3 regions of the Niveispirillum sp. FG156 genome follow, and region 2 is predicted to be linked to each of the others. Evidence: riboswitches for the same ligand, from Rfam matches in the RefSeq annotation. Region 2 holds a riboswitch; each other region holds the start of a gene.
The links. A riboswitch is a leader RNA that binds a small molecule or an ion and turns the genes downstream of it on or off. The one in region 2 is predicted to bind thiamine pyrophosphate.
Positions count from the first base shown of each region.

Region 1 (5,829 bases), on a different contig from region 2:
CGCATCACGACATCATCATCGCCGGCGGCGGGGCCGCAGGGCTTTACGCCGCCATCTTTGCCGGGCGGCGCGGGCGGCGCGTTCTGGTGCTGGACCATGCGGAGAAGGTGGGGAAGAAGATCCTGATCTCCGGCGGGGGACGGTGCAATTTCACCAATCTCGATGCCAAGCCCGACCGGTACCTGTCGGGCAACCCGCATTTCGCCATCTCCGCCCTGAAACGCCACACGCAGCATGATTTCATCGCCCTGGTCGACCGGCACGGCATCGGCTGGCACGAGAAGAAGCTGGGGCAACTGTTCTGTGACGATGGGGCGCCACGCATCCTGGGCATGCTGCTGGATGAATGCGCCGATGCCGGCGTGACCATCCGCACCGCATGCCGGATTGATGAGGTCACGCCCATTGATGGCGGCGGGTTCAGTGTGGCGACCAGCCATGGCCCCTTCACCGCCGACAGCTTCATCCTGGCCACGGGCGGTCCCTCCATCCCCAAGATGGGGGCCACCGATTTCGCCTTCCGTCTGGCGCGCAAATGGGGGCTGAATATTGTGGAGCCGCGCCCGGCCCTGGTGCCTCTGACCTTTGCGCCTGTCGATCTGGACAAGCTGAAGGACCTGTCGGGCGTACCGCTGGAGGCATCGGTTTCCTGCGGCAAGGGCCGGTTCCGCGAAGCGCTGCTGATTACCCATCGCGGCCTGTCGGGGCCGTCAATCCTGCAAATCTCCTCCTACTGGCGGGAGACGCAGGGGGTACGCATTGACCTGTCACCCGATCTGGCCCTGGCCGAGCATCTGAAAGGCCTGAAGAAGACACGCCACAAGGCGGAGCTGAAGACCATCCTGGGCGAAATCCTGCCCCGCCGCTTTGCCGAGCGGTTGTTTGAGGTGGCGCTGATCGGCCCTGCGCCCCTGGTCAACCGACCCATGGCCGACATCAAGGATGCCGACCTGATGGCGGTGTCCAGCGCCCTGCACGCCTGGACGGTGCTGCCGGACGGGACGGAAGGCTACCGCACAGCGGAGGTGACGCTGGGCGGGGTGGACACCGCCGAACTGTCATCCAAGACCATGGAAGCCAAGAAAGTCCCCGGCCTGTTCGTGGTGGGAGAGGCCGTGGACGTCACCGGCTGGCTGGGCGGCTATAATTTCCAATGGGCCTGGTCCAGCGGCCATGCGGCGGGGATGGCGGCGTAGGGGCCGTGACACGGAGTTTCCGCGGATTACGGCTACGCCTAATCCGCGCTACGAAAATGCTCGCAACCAGATATCAGCGTAGTGCGGATTAGCGTCAGCGTAATCCGCGGAAACCCGGCAGGGGACCATCACGTCCCAATCAACCCCAGTTCCGGGCTTGATGCCTCTGCACGCAGACGCTTGGGGATGCGGCCCGCCAGACGGGCCATGCGGCCCCCTTCCACCCCGGCCCGCATGGCCGCCGCCATCATCACGGGATCGGTACTTTTCGACACGGCGGTATTCAGCAACACGGCATCGCAGCCCAGTTCCATGGCCAGTGCCGCATCGCTGGCGGTGCCGATACCGGCATCCAGGACCACGGGAACCGCGCTGTTCCGGCAGATCGTCTCGATATTGTACGGGTTCAGGATGCCCAGGCCTGTGCCGATGGGGGCACCCAGCGGCATGACGGCGGCACAGCCGACATCGGCCAGCCGGCGGCAGATGATGGGATCATCGGTGCAATAGGGCAGGACCACGAACCCGTCACGCACCAGCTCATCCGCCGCGCGCAAAAGCTGCTCCACGTCAGGATACAGCGTCTCGCGGTCGCCGATCAGTTCCAGCTTGATCCAGTTGGTGTCCATGGCCTCCCGCGCCAGCTGCGCGGTCAGCACGGCATCCTTGACCGTGGAACAGCCGGCGGTATTGGGCAGCAGCCAGACCTTACCCGCCACCAGATCCAGCAAGCCTTCGCCATATCCGGTCAGGTCGGCGCGGCGCACGGAGACGGTGAGGATTTCAGCGCCGGACGCCGCCAGACTGTCCAGGAACACCTGCTGGTTGGGATAACCGGCAGAGCCCAGGAACAGGCGCGACCGGAAGCTCTTGCCCGCGATCTTCAGCGGATCATTCATCTCAACCACCTTGCAGAACCTTGACGATTTCCACCCGGTCGCCGGGGGAGAGGATGGTATCGGCCCAGCGCCCGCGCGGAACCACAGTATCGTTGAGGGCCACGGCAATGCCGCGCGTGGCCGGATCAATCCCTTCCACCGCCATCACGGCGGTCAGGGCGTAATTGTCCGGTTCCAGGTTCTTGCCATTGACGCTGATCATCAGCTCCACCCCTTACGCGGCCCGCGCCGCATCGAAACGGCCAGCCCCAAACGGGGCGATATGCGGATCGACACGCCCGGTCAAGACCAGACAGGATATGGCATCCGCCGTGAGGGGGGCCAGCAGGATGCCGTTGCGGTGGTGCCCCGTGGCCAGCACCAACCCCTCCAGCCCCGCCGCCGGCCCCAGGATGGGCGCATCATCGCGGCAGCCGGGCCGGTGGCCCACCCACATCTCTTTGACCGGCAGTTCCTCCACCCCCGGCAGGGCGCGCCAGGCCGCATCCAGCAGGGCCAGAACCCCGCCCGCCGTCATCTGCGCGTCAAACCCCTTTTCCTCTGTCGTGGCCCCGATGATCAGGGTGCCGTCGGCGCGCGGCACCAGATAGCATTTGGGCGCCCAGACCACATGCGACAACAGCGGGTTGGCGGGGTCCATGGCGAGCGACATCATCTGCCCCTTCACGGGCCGCACCGGCGGCGGGCTGGCCTGTCCGGGGACAAGGCGCGACCAGGCACCCGCCGCCAGGACTACCGTATCGGCGGCCACACTGCGGTCACCCAGGACCACGCCCGTCACCCGCCCGCCCTGCACATCCAGACCCGTGACATCCACACCCTCATGCAGGCGCGCGCCGGTCATTTCCAGGGCCACGCGCAGGGCCGCAGCGGCCAGCCGGTTATCGACCTGCCCATCCTTGGCGCTGAATATGCAGGCGGCGGTACGCGGGTTCAGGAAGGGTTCCTTCTCCTTGGCCGCCGCCCCCGACAGCCAGACGAGGTCCAGGCCCAACCCGCGCTGAAACTCATAGTTCGAGCGCAGCAGCTCCACCTCGTCCCGGGTGCTGGCCACGACCAGCGTGCCCTCGCTGCGCAGGCCGACTTGCATACCGGTCAGCGCCTCCAGCTCTGCGGCGAAACCCGGCCAACGGGCTTGGCTTTCCAGGCACAGCGGCAGCAGGCGCTGCTCGCCCGGTTCCGCCTCCACCCCGGCCGCCAGCATGCCGGCGGCGGCGCGGGTCGCCCCCTGGCCCGCACTGGCCCGGTCGAAGATATCGACCGATGCCCCGGCCTGGGCCAGCCGCCAGCCGATGGCCATGCCGATGATGCCGCCGCCGATGATGGCGACGCGCGGTCTGTCGGGTCTGTGCAGCAAACTCATTTCCGCCTTCTCCCTTCGCCGGCATGACCCGGATCAGGTTCGATGGGTGTGATCTCAGCCGCATGGCGATAATGCATGCGGCACCCCAGGGTCCATGCGCTATGTCATGGGCCTGTCACGTCCGGAATGCAAGGGGACGCGCGCTGACATACCAATCTCCCTCATGCGCCGGGCGCTGCCATACGGCAGCTTGGCTCGCGGCGCACGAGCGCCGGGCTGGCGGTCGCCAGCCTCCAATCTGCCAAGGGTCAAACCCTCGGCAGATTGGTATCAGTTTCACCCGCCGGTCCGCCCCGCCGGGATCGCGCTTGACCATTGGCGGCGCTGGGCATATTTGCCCCATGGGGACAGTCCCGTCCCGCCCCTTTTCTGCCCGGACCCCGCACCCATGTCGCTGCTGCCCATCCTCACCATCCCCGACACCCGCCTGAAGGCGAAGTGCAAGCCCTTGACCAATGTCGATGGCCGCGTGGCGACGCTGATGGATGACATGCTGGAGACCATGTACAAGGCGCCGGGCATCGGTCTGGCGGCCCCACAGATCGGGTTGCTTGAGCGGGTCATCGTCGTGGACGTGTCGGAAAACCGCAGCGACGCGCTGGCCATGGTCAACCCGGAACTGATTTGGACCTCTGACGAACAGGCCATCACCCAGGAAGGCTGCCTGTCCATTCCGGAGATTTATGCCGAGGTGACGCGGCCCAAGATGGTGCGCGTGCGCTATGTCGACCGGGGCGGCGAGGTGCGGGAAATGGATGCCGACGGCCTGCTGGCCACCTGCATCCAGCACGAGATCGACCATCTGAACGGCGTGCTGTTCATCGACCACCTCTCGTCGCTGAAGCGCAACATGCTGCTGCGCAAATACAACAAGGCGAAGAAGTAACGCTTCCGCCCACCCCTTCTGAAAGGTGCCCCATGCCGCTGCGTCTCGCCTTCATGGGCACGCCGGATTTTTCCGTCTCCATCCTGGATGCGCTGGTGGCCGCCGGGCATGAGGTGGTGTGCGTCTACAGCCAGCCGCCGCGTCCCGCGGGGCGGGGGCAGCAATTGCAGGCCAGTCCCGTGCATCGCCGCGCCGAGGCGCTGGGCATTCCCGTCCGCACGCCCAAAAGCCTGCGCAAGGCAGAGGAACAGGCGGAGTTCGCAGCGCTCAACCTGGATTGCGCCATCGTCGCGGCCTATGGCCTGATCCTGCCGCAGGCCATTCTCGATGCGCCACGCCTGGGCTGCGTCAATGTCCATGCCAGCCTGCTGCCGCGCTGGCGCGGGGCGGCCCCTATCCAGCGGTCGATCCTGGCCGGCGATGCGGAAACCGGCGTCACCATCATGCAGATGGATGCCGGCTTGGATACCGGTGCCATGCTGCTGAAAGACCGGCTGCCCATAACGGCGCGGATGAATGCCGCCGACCTGCATGACGCGCTGGCCGAGATGGGCGCGCGGTTGATGGTGGCCGCCCTGCCCGGCATTGCCGATGGCAGCCTGCCCCCGGTGGCGCAGCCGGTAGAGGGCGTGACCTATGCCGCCAAACTGTCTAAGGATGAGGGACGGCTGGACCTGACCCGGTCCGCCCCCGAACTGGACCGGCAGGTGCGCGGCCTCACCCCCTGGCCCGGCACCTGGATCGATCTGGCCAATGGCGAGAAGCTGAAGGTGCTGGAGGCACAGGCGGTCGATGGGGCGGGCGAACCCGGCACCCTGCTGGACACCGGCCCGACCCTGGCCTGTGGCGAGGGGGCGCTGCGTCTGATCCGGGTGCAGCGGCCGGGCAAGGGGCCGGTGGATGGTGCCGCCTTCCTGCGCGGCTACGCCCACCAGATCGGCGGAAAGCTGACGGCGTGAGGCTGCTGCCCGACCCACCCCTGCTGCTGATCACCGACCGGCATCAGGCGGGTGGCGATCTGGCGTCGGTGGTGGCCGCCTGTGTGGCCGCCGGGTGCCGCTGGGTCAGCCTGCGGGAAAAGGACCTGCCGCGCGACCATCAATCCGCCCTGCTGATGCGGCTGCGGCCTGTCCTGGCGCAGGTCGGTGGCGTGTTGACCATCCATGGCGATATGGCGCTGGGCAGCCTGTGTGACGGGGTGCATCTGCCGGATGGCGGGGATATCATCACGGCACGGGCCCTGCTGGGACCGGATGCCCTGATCGGCGCCTCCTGCCATGACCGGGATGCTGTGGCGGCGGCGGCGCGCGACGGGGCGGATTATGCCACGCTCAGCCCCATTTTCCTGACCCCATCCAAGCCGGGCTATGGCCCGGCCTTGGGGCCGGCAGTGCTGTCCGGCCTGCCCCTGCCCACCCTGGCGCTGGGCGGGGTCGATGGCGGGAATGCCGGGGCCTGTATCGGTGCCGGGGCGGCAGGCGTCGC
Region 1 covers NZ_JBMDKE010000011.1:87,783-93,611, reverse strand. The annotation lists gene ACODSP_RS09085 (BaiN/RdsA family NAD(P)/FAD-dependent oxidoreductase) at 1-1,196, shown strand, start outside; gene ACODSP_RS09080 (thiazole synthase) at 1,325-2,095, opposite strand; gene thiS (sulfur carrier protein ThiS) at 2,097-2,297, opposite strand; gene thiO (glycine oxidase ThiO) at 2,310-3,458, opposite strand; TPP riboswitch at 3,451-3,556, opposite strand; gene def (peptide deformylase) at 3,847-4,344, shown strand; gene fmt (methionyl-tRNA formyltransferase) at 4,377-5,303, shown strand; gene ACODSP_RS09055 (thiamine phosphate synthase) at 5,300-5,829, shown strand, end outside.
Region 1: it holds a riboswitch for thiamine pyrophosphate, as region 2 does, so the genes downstream of both, thiO (glycine oxidase ThiO) here and thiC (phosphomethylpyrimidine synthase ThiC) in region 2, are expected to answer to the same signal.

Region 2 (5,829 bases):
TCCAAGGCCCCTTGGTGCCGCTTTTCGCACCCCCTACCATCCGCCTGTTACGAAGGAATGCTTCGCAAGGCGGTCTTTCACGCTATATTCGTTGGCTGTCGGTGCGCCCCTTTCGGGCCGGCGTGCCGATGCGTGCCCCGGGGTGTGGGCGCGGATGACCGGCCCCTGGAGATTGACGTGATCGACGCCTTCCGTTCCCGTTCCGCCCGCGCCACTGCCGGGGCCGCCGTCCGGGAAGGCCGCGTGGCCGGCCTCTTGTCGTTGCTGGCGGTGACCGCCGCCCTGATCTTCACCCCGCCGGCCCTGGCCCAGCGCGGCGCGCCCGACAGTTTCGCGCCGCTGGCCGAAAAGACACTGCCGTCGGTGGTCAATATCTCGACCAGCCAGACGATCCAGAACAAGCAGGGTGGCCGCGGTGCGGTGCCCCTGCCCGACTTTCCCCCCGGCTCGCCCATGGAAGAATTCTTCCGCGACTTCCTGGAACGCCAGCAGCAGGGCCAGCAAGGGGCACCGCGCAAGGCACAGTCGCTGGGGTCGGGCTTCATCATCGACGCCTCGGGTTACATCGTCACCAACAACCACGTGATTGAGGGTGCCGACGAGATCACCGTCATCTTCCAGGATGCCGACCAGACTGAACTGAAGGCCAAGCTGATCGGCACCGACAAGGAGACCGATCTGGCCCTGCTGAAGGTTGAGACCAAGCAGAAGCTGACGGCCCTGAAATGGGGCGACAGCGATGTGCTGAAGGTTGGTGACTGGGTGGTGGCCATCGGCAATCCGTTCGGCCTGGGTGGTACCGTCACCGCCGGCATCGTGTCGGCCCGCGCCCGCGATATCGGCGCCGGTCGCTTTGACGATTTCATCCAGACCGACGCCGCCATCAACCAGGGCAATTCCGGCGGTCCGCTGGTCAATCTGGCCGGCGACGTGGTCGGCATCAATTCGGCCATCTACAGCCGCACGGGCGGGTCGGTCGGTATCGGCTTTGCCATCCCGTCCAGCATGGCCCGGACCGTGATTGAGGAAATCCGCAAGGCCGGCAAGGTGCGCCGTGGCTGGCTGGGTGTGCAGATCCAGTCGGTGACCCCGGAAATCGCCGAAAGCATGGGTCTGGCCCATCACAAGGGCGCCCTGGTCGGCACCGTGACGGAGGGCAGCCCCGCCGCCGCCGCCGGGTTGAAGCCGGGCGACGTCATCCTGACCTTTGACGGCAAGGAAGTGGCCAATAACCGCACCCTGCCGCGCATGGTGGCCGGCACGCCGGTGGGCACCAAGGTCAATGTCGGCATTTCCCGCAAGGGCACGCCGGTGAATGTGACCGTTGCCCTGGCCGAGTTCCCCGAGGAACCCACCGCCGCCGAGGAAGAAGGTGCGGCGGAGGAACAGCCCCCCGGCAATGGTGCCGTTCAGCAGCAGGTGGATGCGCTGGGCCTCACCGTCTCCTCCATCACGCCGGAACTGCGCAAGCAGTTTGAGTTGGCCGAGGGGACCAAGGGCGTGGTCATCACCAAGGTGAACCCCAACGCCCCGCCGCAGTCGCGCCAGCTGCGCCCCGGCGACGTGGTGCTGGAAGTTAGCCAGCAGCCGGTAACCACCCCCGCCGAGGTGCAGGACCGCGTGGCCAAGGCCAAGACCGCTGGCCAGAAGGCCGTGCTGCTGCTGGTCGAACGCCGCGGCGAACAGACCTTCCTGGCCCTGTCGCTGGAAGGCGGGCAGTAGGTCAGGTCGGGGCGTAAGCCCCGCCCTGACAGATAAGGATTGAAAGCTTTTGCTGTCAGGGCGCGCCTGCGGCTTGACCTGACCTACGGCGTCTTAGCGTGTGGGTGTTTCATCGGTTCCGCTGATGGAACACCCGCCCTTGACACCCAACCCCATCATCCCGCACCTTCCCTCCCGTCCAAGGGGAACCCCGGCAAGGGGCTGAGACACCGCATGGACCGCCAGGATGGCGGCACCGGCGCGGGAACCCTTCGAACCTGATCCGGGTCGTACCGGCGTAGGGATGGAAGCATAGGGGCCCCGTTTGCCCCAACCGTGCCGCCGCACCCCGTGCGCAAACCCGGATCTCCACGAACAGGGAGGTCCAGATGCCAGATACCAACATTACCGATCCCGAATTCCGCGTGACCACCGGCCCGCTGCCGGCCAGTCGCAAGGTGCATGTCGCGGGGGAGCGTTTTCCCGACATTCGCGTGGCCATGCGCGAGATCGACCTGTCGCCCAGTGCCAATGAGCCGCCGGTGCGGGTCTATGATCCGTCCGGTCCCTATACCGACCCCGCCATTCGCACCGATATCCGTTTGGGCCTGCCCGAACTGCGCCGCACCTGGGTGACCGCGCGCGGTGATGTGGAGGCCTATGCGGGCCGCGACGTGAAGCCGGAAGATAATGGTCTGCGCGAGGGGCAGGAAAGCCCCGTGCCGCTGTTTGACCGGGCATCCCGCACGCCGTTGCGCGCCAAGGCCGGTGCCAATGTCAGCCAGCTTCACTATGCCCGCAAAGGCATCATCACGCCGGAAATGGAATATGTCGCCATCCGCGAGAATCTGGGCCGGGCGAAGCTGGCCGAACGGGCCGCGCGCGATGGCGAGGATTTCGGGGCGTCGATCCCCGATCATGTGACGCCGGAATTTGTGCGGGATGAGATTGCGCGGGGACGGGCCATCATCCCCAACAATATCAACCACCCGGAGACGGAGCCGATGATCATCGGCCGGAACTTCCTGGTGAAGATCAACGCCAATATCGGCAATTCGGCGGTGACCTCGTCCGTCGCGGATGAGGTGGATAAGCTGGTCTGGGCCATCCGCTGGGGTGCCGATACGGTGATGGACCTGTCCACGGGCCGCAATATCCACACGATCCGCGAATGGATCATCCGCAATTCGCCGGTCCCCATCGGCACCGTGCCCATCTATCAGGCGCTGGAAAAGGTGGGGGGCAAGGCGGAGGACCTGACCTGGGAACTGTTCCGGGACACGCTGATCGAACAGGCCGAACAGGGGGTGGATTATTTCACCATCCATGCGGGCGTGCGGCTGGCCCATATCCCGCTGACGGCCAAACGGGTGACGGGGATCGTCAGCCGCGGCGGCTCCATCATGGCGAAATGGTGCCTGGCCCATCACAAGGAAAACTTCCTCTACACGCATTTCAATGAGATCTGCGAGATCATGAAGGCATACGATATCGCCTTCTCCCTGGGCGACGGTCTGCGCCCCGGCAGCATTGCCGATGCCAATGACGCGGCGCAGTTCGCGGAGATGGACACGCTGGGCGAGCTAACCCAGATCGCCTGGAAACATGATGTGCAGGTGATGATCGAGGGGCCGGGCCATGTGCCCATGCACAAGATCAAGGCCAATATGGACAAGCAGCTGAAGGTCTGTGGCGAGGCGCCATTCTACACGCTGGGGCCGCTGACCACCGATATCGCACCGGGATACGACCACATCACCAGCGGCATTGGTGCGGCCATGATCGGCTGGTTCGGCACCTCCATGCTCTGCTACGTCACGCCCAAGGAACATCTGGGTCTGCCTGACCGCGACGATGTGAAGGTGGGCGTGATCACCTACAAGCTGGCCGCCCACGCCGCCGATCTGGCCAAGGGCCATCCAGGCGCACAGGAACGCGATGACGCGTTAAGCCGGGCGCGGTTCGAGTTCCGCTGGCGCGACCAGTTTAACCTGTCGCTGGACCCGGAGACGGCGGAGAAATATCACGACCAGACCCTGCCCGCCGAAGGGGCCAAGCTGGCGCATTTCTGCTCCATGTGCGGGCCGAAATTCTGCTCCATGAAGATCACGCAGGAAGTACGCGATTACGCGGCGGCGCAGGAGGGGATGGCGGCCATGTCGGCAACCTTCAAGGAGAAGGGCGGGCAGGTGTACCTGTCAGACAGGCCGGTGCCGGAGGATCATCACTGAGGACGTGTTGCCCTCACCCTCCCGTCGGCTGACGCCGCCGGGCCCCTCCCTCTCCCACCTTCGTGGGCGAGGGGCGGAACCTATTTCAGCCCCTCGCCCGCTTGCGGGAGAGGGAGGGGCCCAAGCCTGTTAGGGCTTGGGAGGGTGAGGGTGTAACGCCCGTCATGCAAAAAGCCCCCGTCCGCATCGCGAACGGGGGCCTTTCCTCTGGCCGTTCGGGGCCGGAAATGCCGTCAGGCGCGGGCCAGGCGGTCCATTTCCTCCTTCACGCGCAATTTCTCCATTTTCAGGCGGGTCAGGGTCGTTGTGTCGGGCATGGGACGGCGCGCTTCCATGCGCACCTCCCGATCCAGGTTCTCGTGCTTCGTACGCAGCGATTCAACACGCTCGGGGAACAACATACGGCCTCTCCTTCTTGAACGATGGAACAACGGACCTGTCTGGTTGTTGGGACCTGAAACGCGGCTTGACCTTTCCTGAGGGACAAAACATGGGTCACGATCCTGACATGGAATCGTAACCTGCGGCTCTATGCATATGGATAGGGTGTCGGGGTTTTTCGAGGGGCGGATTAGCCACCCTGGACGAAAACCATCGGGGGCGCTACATCACCTCCATGGCAGATATCCTCCCACAGCCGGCCGGTTCTTCCGGTCCTGACCAGTACCCGGCATCCACGCCGCCCCGACGCATGATTGTCGGGATCAGCGGGGCGTCGGGCATTGTTTACGGCATACGCCTGCTTGAAACGTTACGCCGGGTGGGCATCGAATCCCACCTCGTAATGAGCAGGTCTGCCGAGGTGACCTCTGCACACGAGTCGGGGCTGAAAGTTGCCGACATTCGCGCGCTGGCCGATGTCAGCTATTCCATCACCGATATCGGGGCCGCCATATCGTCGGGCAGCTTCCGCACCATGGGTATGATCGTGGCACCTTGTTCGGTGCGGTCCCTGTCGGAGATTGCGTCGGGGGTCACCAGTTCGCTGCTGACGCGTGCCGCCGATGTCGTGCTGAAGGAGCGCCGGCGGCTGGTGCTGATGCTGCGCGAGACGCCGCTGCATCTGGGCCATATCCGCTCCATGGCGGCGGTGACGGAGATGGGGGCCATCGTCTATCCGCCCGTCCCCGCCTTCTATGCCAATCCGCAAAGCCTGGATGACATGGTCGACCATACCATCGGGCGCGTGCTCGACCTGTTCGATATCGACACGGGCCGGGTGCGGCGCTGGGGGGAGGGGGGCTGACCACCCACCCTTCACTTCCGCTGTCCTCCTGCCTACATTGGCATTGTCCTCCGTGAAGGCCTTTCCATGTCCAGCCACGCCCATCACCATCATGACCATGCCGTCCGCCATGACCACGGCTCGTGCGTCAAGGATGCGCTGGCGCGGGCCGATGCGCTCTGTACCGAACGCGGCGTGCGCCTGACGGCGCAGCGGGCGCGGGTTCTGGAACTGGTCTGGTCCAGCCACAAGCCGCGCGGCGCCTATGCCATCCTGGAAGACCTGTCGGCGGACGGAAAGCGGGTGGCGCCGCTGACCGTCTATCGCGCCCTGGATTTCCTGCTGGAACAGGGGCTGATCCACCGTATCGAAAGCCAGAATGCCTTTGTCGGCTGTCCCGATCCGGGCACGGCGCATACGGGGCAGTTCCTGGTCTGCTCCTGCTGCGGCAATGCCACCGAACTGACCGACCGCGGCATCGCGGCTGCCATCGCCGACAGTGCGGCGGCACAGGGTTTCACGGTACAGCGGCAGACCGTTGAAGTAACGGGCATCTGCCCCGACTGCCGCGACCATTGACGATTGGGGTGTTGGTCCCCCACATGTCCGTTTAAGTAACCGACCTTTCTCTGCCCGAGGAATCCTCCCTTGTCCACGCAACAGACCCCGCCC
Region 2 covers NZ_JBMDKE010000030.1:9,359-15,187, forward strand. The annotation lists gene ACODSP_RS18785 (DegQ family serine endoprotease) at 178-1,722, shown strand; TPP riboswitch at 1,894-2,023, shown strand; gene thiC (phosphomethylpyrimidine synthase ThiC) at 2,091-3,932, shown strand; gene ACODSP_RS18795 (YdcH family protein) at 4,166-4,333, opposite strand; gene ACODSP_RS18800 (UbiX family flavin prenyltransferase) at 4,549-5,178, shown strand; gene ACODSP_RS18805 (Fur family transcriptional regulator) at 5,245-5,736, shown strand; gene ACODSP_RS18810 (CobW family GTP-binding protein) at 5,806-5,829, shown strand, end outside.

Region 3 (5,829 bases), on a different contig from region 2:
CACGCACCTATGAACCGGAAGCCTTCGCCACCCATACGACGGCCAACAATATCAAGCAGTTGTTGAGCTTCTACCGCCTGACCGGCGATGCGAAATATCTGGCACGGGTGCCAGAGGCGCTGGACTGGCTGGACAAGGTGCAGTCACCGCCCAGCCTGCGCACCCAGGGCCGCACGCACCCGACCTTCCTGGCAATTGGCAGCGACAAGCCGCTATATCTGCATCGGCGCGGGTCGAACGTGGTCAATGGTGAGTATTACACCAGCGACAGCCCGAATGAGGTGATTGCCCATTACGGGTCCTTCCGGTCCATCGACACCGCCGCCCTGCGTGCGGAATATCAGAAGCTGGCGGCCACGAAGGGCGAAGAGATTTCCAAGGGCTCGCCCATGCTGGCCAAGCCCGGCACCTACAAGCTGCCCCGCTATTTCACGCTGCGCGATGTCGATGTCTTCGACATGATGAAGACCGACAATGCCGAAAAGGTGGCAGGTGCCGACAAGCTGGCCGATCTGATCCGGGGCCTGAACCCGCGCGGATATTGGCCGGTGAAGCTGACCGCCGTATCGAACCCCTATATCGGCGATGGGCCGGCCACGCCGACGGGGGGCGAATACCGGGCGACGCGTGTGGGCGACCTGTATGACACCTCCCCCTACAATGCCGATTACCCGGTGGAAGGCATCTCCACCGCAGCCTTCGTCAAGAATATGGGCGAACTGATCAAGGCGCTGGGGAAATAAGGGCCGGCGTCAGATATCCAGATCCACCTGATGGCTGTCCGGGGTGACGGCCATCAGGGCATGGATATAGTTGGAAATCTTGGTGGCCCGTTCGCTATGCAGACCCAGCAGGATTTGAATCTGCTGCGCCAGTTGTACCGCATCGACCCCATCGCCGACCGCCGGCAGGGCCGGGGCTTCTGCCGGCATCTCCTCCTCCGCCGTCATGGCGGCCAGGGTCTGATCGGGTGTTGGCGGCGGCGGCGGCGGGTGGTCCGGCGGATGGTCGGGCTGCCGGTCGGCGAAGCGGCCCAGATTGTTGCGGATACGCTGCTTCTGCGGGGTGGTCAGGTCGGGCAGGCTTTCGACCTCGTCCATCACCAGGTCGATCAGGCGATGGCGAAGGCTGCGCCCTTCCCGTCCCTTTTCCTCCCGCCGCTGCCGTTCCTCAATCCTGTTGACACCCAGAACGTGACGATCCTTCGACGGCGGCGTCACCGGCGTGGGCAGTCGCTGCAAAGGGGACGTATAGAATGCCATACCCGATTTTACCACGCCGTATCCGTTTGGAAATGCGCTGGTTTCGGGCGTTTCAGGGCGTCAGTTGCCCGCGTGGCGCATGATGGTTACGGACGGCGTACCCCGAAGGCGGGATGCAGCAGCCGGTCACCCGCCTTGATCCCCAGCTTGGCCGACAGCCCGCCATTCAGTTCCAGCACCGCCAGCGCCGCCCCGGCGGATGGCAGCGGCGTCAGGTCCAGCGGCTTGCCATGCTGAATGTTCAGGATATAGCCGTTGGCATCGATGAAGATGATATCCAGCGGGATCAGGGTGTTCTTCATCCAGAAGGACAGTTTGCCTTCCTGATCGTTCAGGAACAGCATCCCCTTCTCATCCGCCATCTTCTCCACGAACATCAGGCCGATAGCCTGCTGCTGCGGGGTCAGGGCCAGATCGACATTGAAGCTGTGGCGCTGGCCGCCCTTGGTTTCAATCACCAGCGTGTCGCGATTCAGTCCCGTCTGCGGCCCCATCTGGGCGGCGGCATCGGGCATGGCGCCGGGCAGGATGACGGGGGAAAGGGACAGCAGCAGGGCAAGGGCCAGACGGCGCAGCAGCATGATGGTTCCAGGCGCTGGGTTACAGTAAGCCAGACCTTACCACAGGTCGCGCACGGATGCTGCGGCCTGCCGCACCATGTCGCGGATCGGCCCCTCATGCGGCGGATCGACCAGCGTTTCCATCCAGCGGCGGGGCGGATTGCGCCCCTCCCGCCGGTCCCAGGTCAGGGATTTCAGGACGTCCGCCGCGGCAGGGGTCAGCGGAGCCTCTGCCGGGTCGATCCCGTTCAGCACGGCCCAGATGCCGGCCCAGGCACGCCCCACCGACCAGGGATTATAGCCGCCGCCGCCCACCACGATGGTGCGCGGGGCCAGCCCCACCAGATCGCCCACCGCCCGCCACAGCGCGCGGTTGGACAAGGACAGGCGCGACAGGGGATCATCGGCCAGGACGTCGGCCCCTGTCTGGATCATCATGGCCTGGGGCCGATAGGCAACGGCCAGCGGGATGATCGCTTCCTCCACCACATGGCGGAATTCATCATCATTCACGCCGGCGGGCAGCGGGATATTGCGCGCCATGCCACCGGCACGATCATCCAGCTTGCCCGTGTGCGGCCAGCGCCCCTCCTCATGCGTGGAGATGGTCAGGACGCGTTCATCATCATGGAAGGCATCCTGCACCCCATCGCCATGATGCGCGTCGAGATCGACATAGAGGATACGGTCCAGCCCCTGATCCAGCAGCGCCATGATGCCAAGCACCGGCGCATTGAAGAAGCAGAAGCCGCTGGCCCGACCGGGGCGGGCATGGTGGGTGCCGCTGGCCGGGGAATGCACCACCCCGCCATCGCGCACCAGGTCGGCGGCCAGGATGGCGGCACCGGCGGCGATGGCGGGACGGCGGTACATTTCCGGGAAAACCGGGTTTTCCAGCTTGCCCAGCGCATAGCGCAGGGCCGTATCCAGATCGACTTTCTGATCCCGCTCCGCCCGCTGTACCGCCGCGATATAATCGCGGTCATGGAAGCGGGCCAGCTGTTCCGCCGTGGCCATCGGACTGTCCAGATAGACGGCATCATCCAGCCAGCCCATGGCGCGGGCCAGATCGGTCGCCACCGACACGCGCGGAATGGAAAGCGGGTGTTTCTTGCCGTAACTGGAATGGCGATAGATTTCACCACCCAGGTAAAGCGGGCGGGTCGTGGCGACGGATGAGAGGAGCGGGGCAGCGCTGTCGGGCATGATGAATGCAACTTATGTTGCGCCGCCGCATGGCACAAGAGGCGGAAAGTTATTTAATGGCTTCGTGATCGTAGGAAAAGACCCGCGCCAGTTTCCAGCCGTCGACCTCCAGCCGCCAGAACTGGCTGAACTTGGCCCTTCCCACCAGCTTTTCCGGCCCGTTCCCCTGCCGCTCATAGAAGACATGTTCGCCTTGCTGGAACACACCGACGCCGGCAATCGGGTGCAGGGTCATGCTGCCCGCCACCAGTTCGCGCCGTGACCGCCACGCGTCAGGCGCCTTTCGCCCCTCGCACTGCTTGGTATAGAGCTTGACCATGTCGGCGCCCGAGCGTGCCACTTCCCCGTCCTTGTCGTGATACATCTCGAAATCGGTGGTCAGTGACGCGGCGGCCCGTGCGGGATCGCATTGTTCAAAGAACAGGTCGAAGAATTCGGCATCGACCTTTTCAATGGTGGCGCGCAGGGCCGGGCCTTCCGGCAATGTCGCCGCCGAAACCGGAAGCGACAGGCCGGCAAGCAGGGCGGCGATCAACAAGGTGCGGTGCATCAGAACGGCCTCCACAATCGATGGACCTTCACTCAACCGCATCCGGTCCGCATGGCCAAGGGCCGACCAGGGGGATCGTCAGGGTTCCAATCATTTCCTTGCGGCCCCTGCGGTGCTTTGCCATAACCAACCAACCTCACTGGGGGGAGCCGATGGTCGGCTGAGAGGTCCTGTACGGGACGACCCCTGGAACCTGATCCGGCTGATACCGGCGTAGGGACAGTGATCCATGATTGATGTTCCGGGGCCCGCTGCGGCCCCGCCCGCCCCCGCCATTCAGGTTTCCGACGCCGCCATCGGCTTTGGCGGGCGCCTGTTGTTCAGCGGGCTGTCGATGCACGCACCGGGGGGCATGACCACCTGCCTGCTGGGCCCCAGCGGGGTTGGCAAGTCCAGCCTGCTGCGGCTGATCGCGGGGCTTTTGGCCGGTACGGGTAGCGTCACCGCCGATGATGGCAAACCGCTGTCCGGTCGCATCGCCTGGATGGGGCAGCAGGATCTGCTGCTGCCCTGGGCCAGCGTGCTGGAGAATGTGACGCTGGGCGTCACGCTGCGCGGGGGCCGGGTCGGCGCCACGGACCGGGCGCGGGCCATGGCCCTGCTGAACAATGTCGGCCTGGGGGACCGCGCGGGCGACCGGCCCGATGCCCTGTCGGGTGGCATGCGGCAACGCGCGGCCCTGGCCCGCACCCTGTTCGAGGACCGGCCCATCGTCCTGATGGATGAGCCTTTTTCAGCGCTGGACGCCATCACCCGGCTGGATATGCAGGATCTGGCGGCGCGGCTTCTGTGCGACCGTACCGTCATCATGGTGACGCATGACCCGATGGAGGCGTTGCGCCTGGGGCATCAGGTGCTGGTGTTGAGCGGTGGTCCGGCACGGCTCTCCACACCGCTGACCCCGGTTGGCGACACGCCGCGCCCGCCGGATCAACACGCGTTGTTGACGCTGCAGGGTGAATTGCTGTCACGCCTGCGCGGCGGGGGAGAGGCGGCATGAGGGCAGGTCGTTTCCTGCGCGCTATCGTGACATTGGCGGGGCTGATCCTGGCCTGGGCGCTGCTGGTGCGGCTGGCGGATCTGCCGCATTTCATCCTTCCGGGGCCGGAACGGGTGGCGCTGCGTCTGGTCGACGACTGGGCGCTGCTGGCCGGCCATGCGGGCTATACCTTGCTGGAGATTGTGCTGGGCCTGATCCTGGGCACGGTCTGCGGCGGGCTGGCGGCGCTGGCCCTGACGGCATCGGTGGCGGCCCGGCGCTGGCTGCTGCCGCTGCTGCTGGCCAGCCAGGCGGTGCCGGTCTTTGCCATTGCCCCGCTGCTGGTGCTGTGGCTGGGCTATGGCATGGCGTCCAAGGTGGCGATGGCCACCCTGATCATCTTCTTTCCCGTCACCGCCAGCTTCTTCGACGGGCTGCGCCGCACCGATCCCGGCTGGCTTGATCTGGCCCGAACCATGGGGGCCAGCCCCTGGGCGGTATTGCGCCATATCCGCATGCCGGCGGCATTGCCGGCGCTCGGCTCCGGCCTGCGCATGGCCGCCGCCGTGGCCCCCATCGGGGCCGTGGTGGGGGAATGGGTCGGGGCGTCGGCGGGGCTGGGCTACCTGATGCTGCACGCCACGGCGCGGGTGCAGACGGACCTGACCTTCGCCGCCCTTTTCATTCTGGCGCTGCTGGCCGTTGGCCTGTGGCTGCTGGTCGATCTTACCGTTCGCCGGGCATTGCCCTGGCTGCCTGACAGCGTGATGAGCAAGGAAGAGAGATGATGAAGATGCGTTGGATGCGCGCGGTGGCCGTGGCCGCCGCCATGACCGCCAGTGCGACAGGCACCCTGCCCGCCCTGGCGCAGGACAAGATGACGGTGCTGCTGGACTGGTTCGTGAACCCCGACCATGGCCCGCTCTATGTCGCGCAGGAAAAGGGCTACTTCAAGGAGGAAGGCCTGACGGTGGAGATGATCGCGCCCGCCGATCCCAACGACCCGCCGCGTCTGGTCGCCGCCGGCCAGGGTGATATCGCCGTGTCCTATCAGCCGCAGCTGCATTTGCAGGTCGATGCCGGCCTGCCGGTGGTCCGCGTCGGCACCCTGGTCGCCACGCCGCTGAACAGTGTCATCGTCCTGAAGGATGGGCCGATCAAGTCCATCAAGGACCTGAAGGGCAAGAAGGTCGGCTTCTCTGTCGGCGGGTTCGAGGATGCGCTGCTGGGCGCCATGCTGGAAAAGCACGGCCTGTCGCTGAAGGACATCAC
Region 3 covers NZ_JBMDKE010000017.1:102,972-108,800, reverse strand. The annotation lists gene ACODSP_RS12855 (pectate lyase) at 1-743, shown strand, start outside; gene ACODSP_RS12850 (hypothetical protein) at 753-1,262, opposite strand; gene ACODSP_RS12845 (DUF192 domain-containing protein) at 1,349-1,843, opposite strand; gene ACODSP_RS12840 (acetoin utilization protein AcuC) at 1,880-3,028, opposite strand; gene ACODSP_RS12835 (DUF4440 domain-containing protein) at 3,078-3,578, opposite strand; TPP riboswitch at 3,711-3,815, shown strand; gene ACODSP_RS12830 (ABC transporter ATP-binding protein) at 3,808-4,578, shown strand; gene ACODSP_RS12825 (ABC transporter permease) at 4,575-5,345, shown strand; gene ACODSP_RS12820 (ABC transporter substrate-binding protein) at 5,351-5,829, shown strand, end outside.
Region 3: it holds a riboswitch for thiamine pyrophosphate, as region 2 does, so the genes downstream of both, ACODSP_RS12830 (ABC transporter ATP-binding protein) here and thiC (phosphomethylpyrimidine synthase ThiC) in region 2, are expected to answer to the same signal.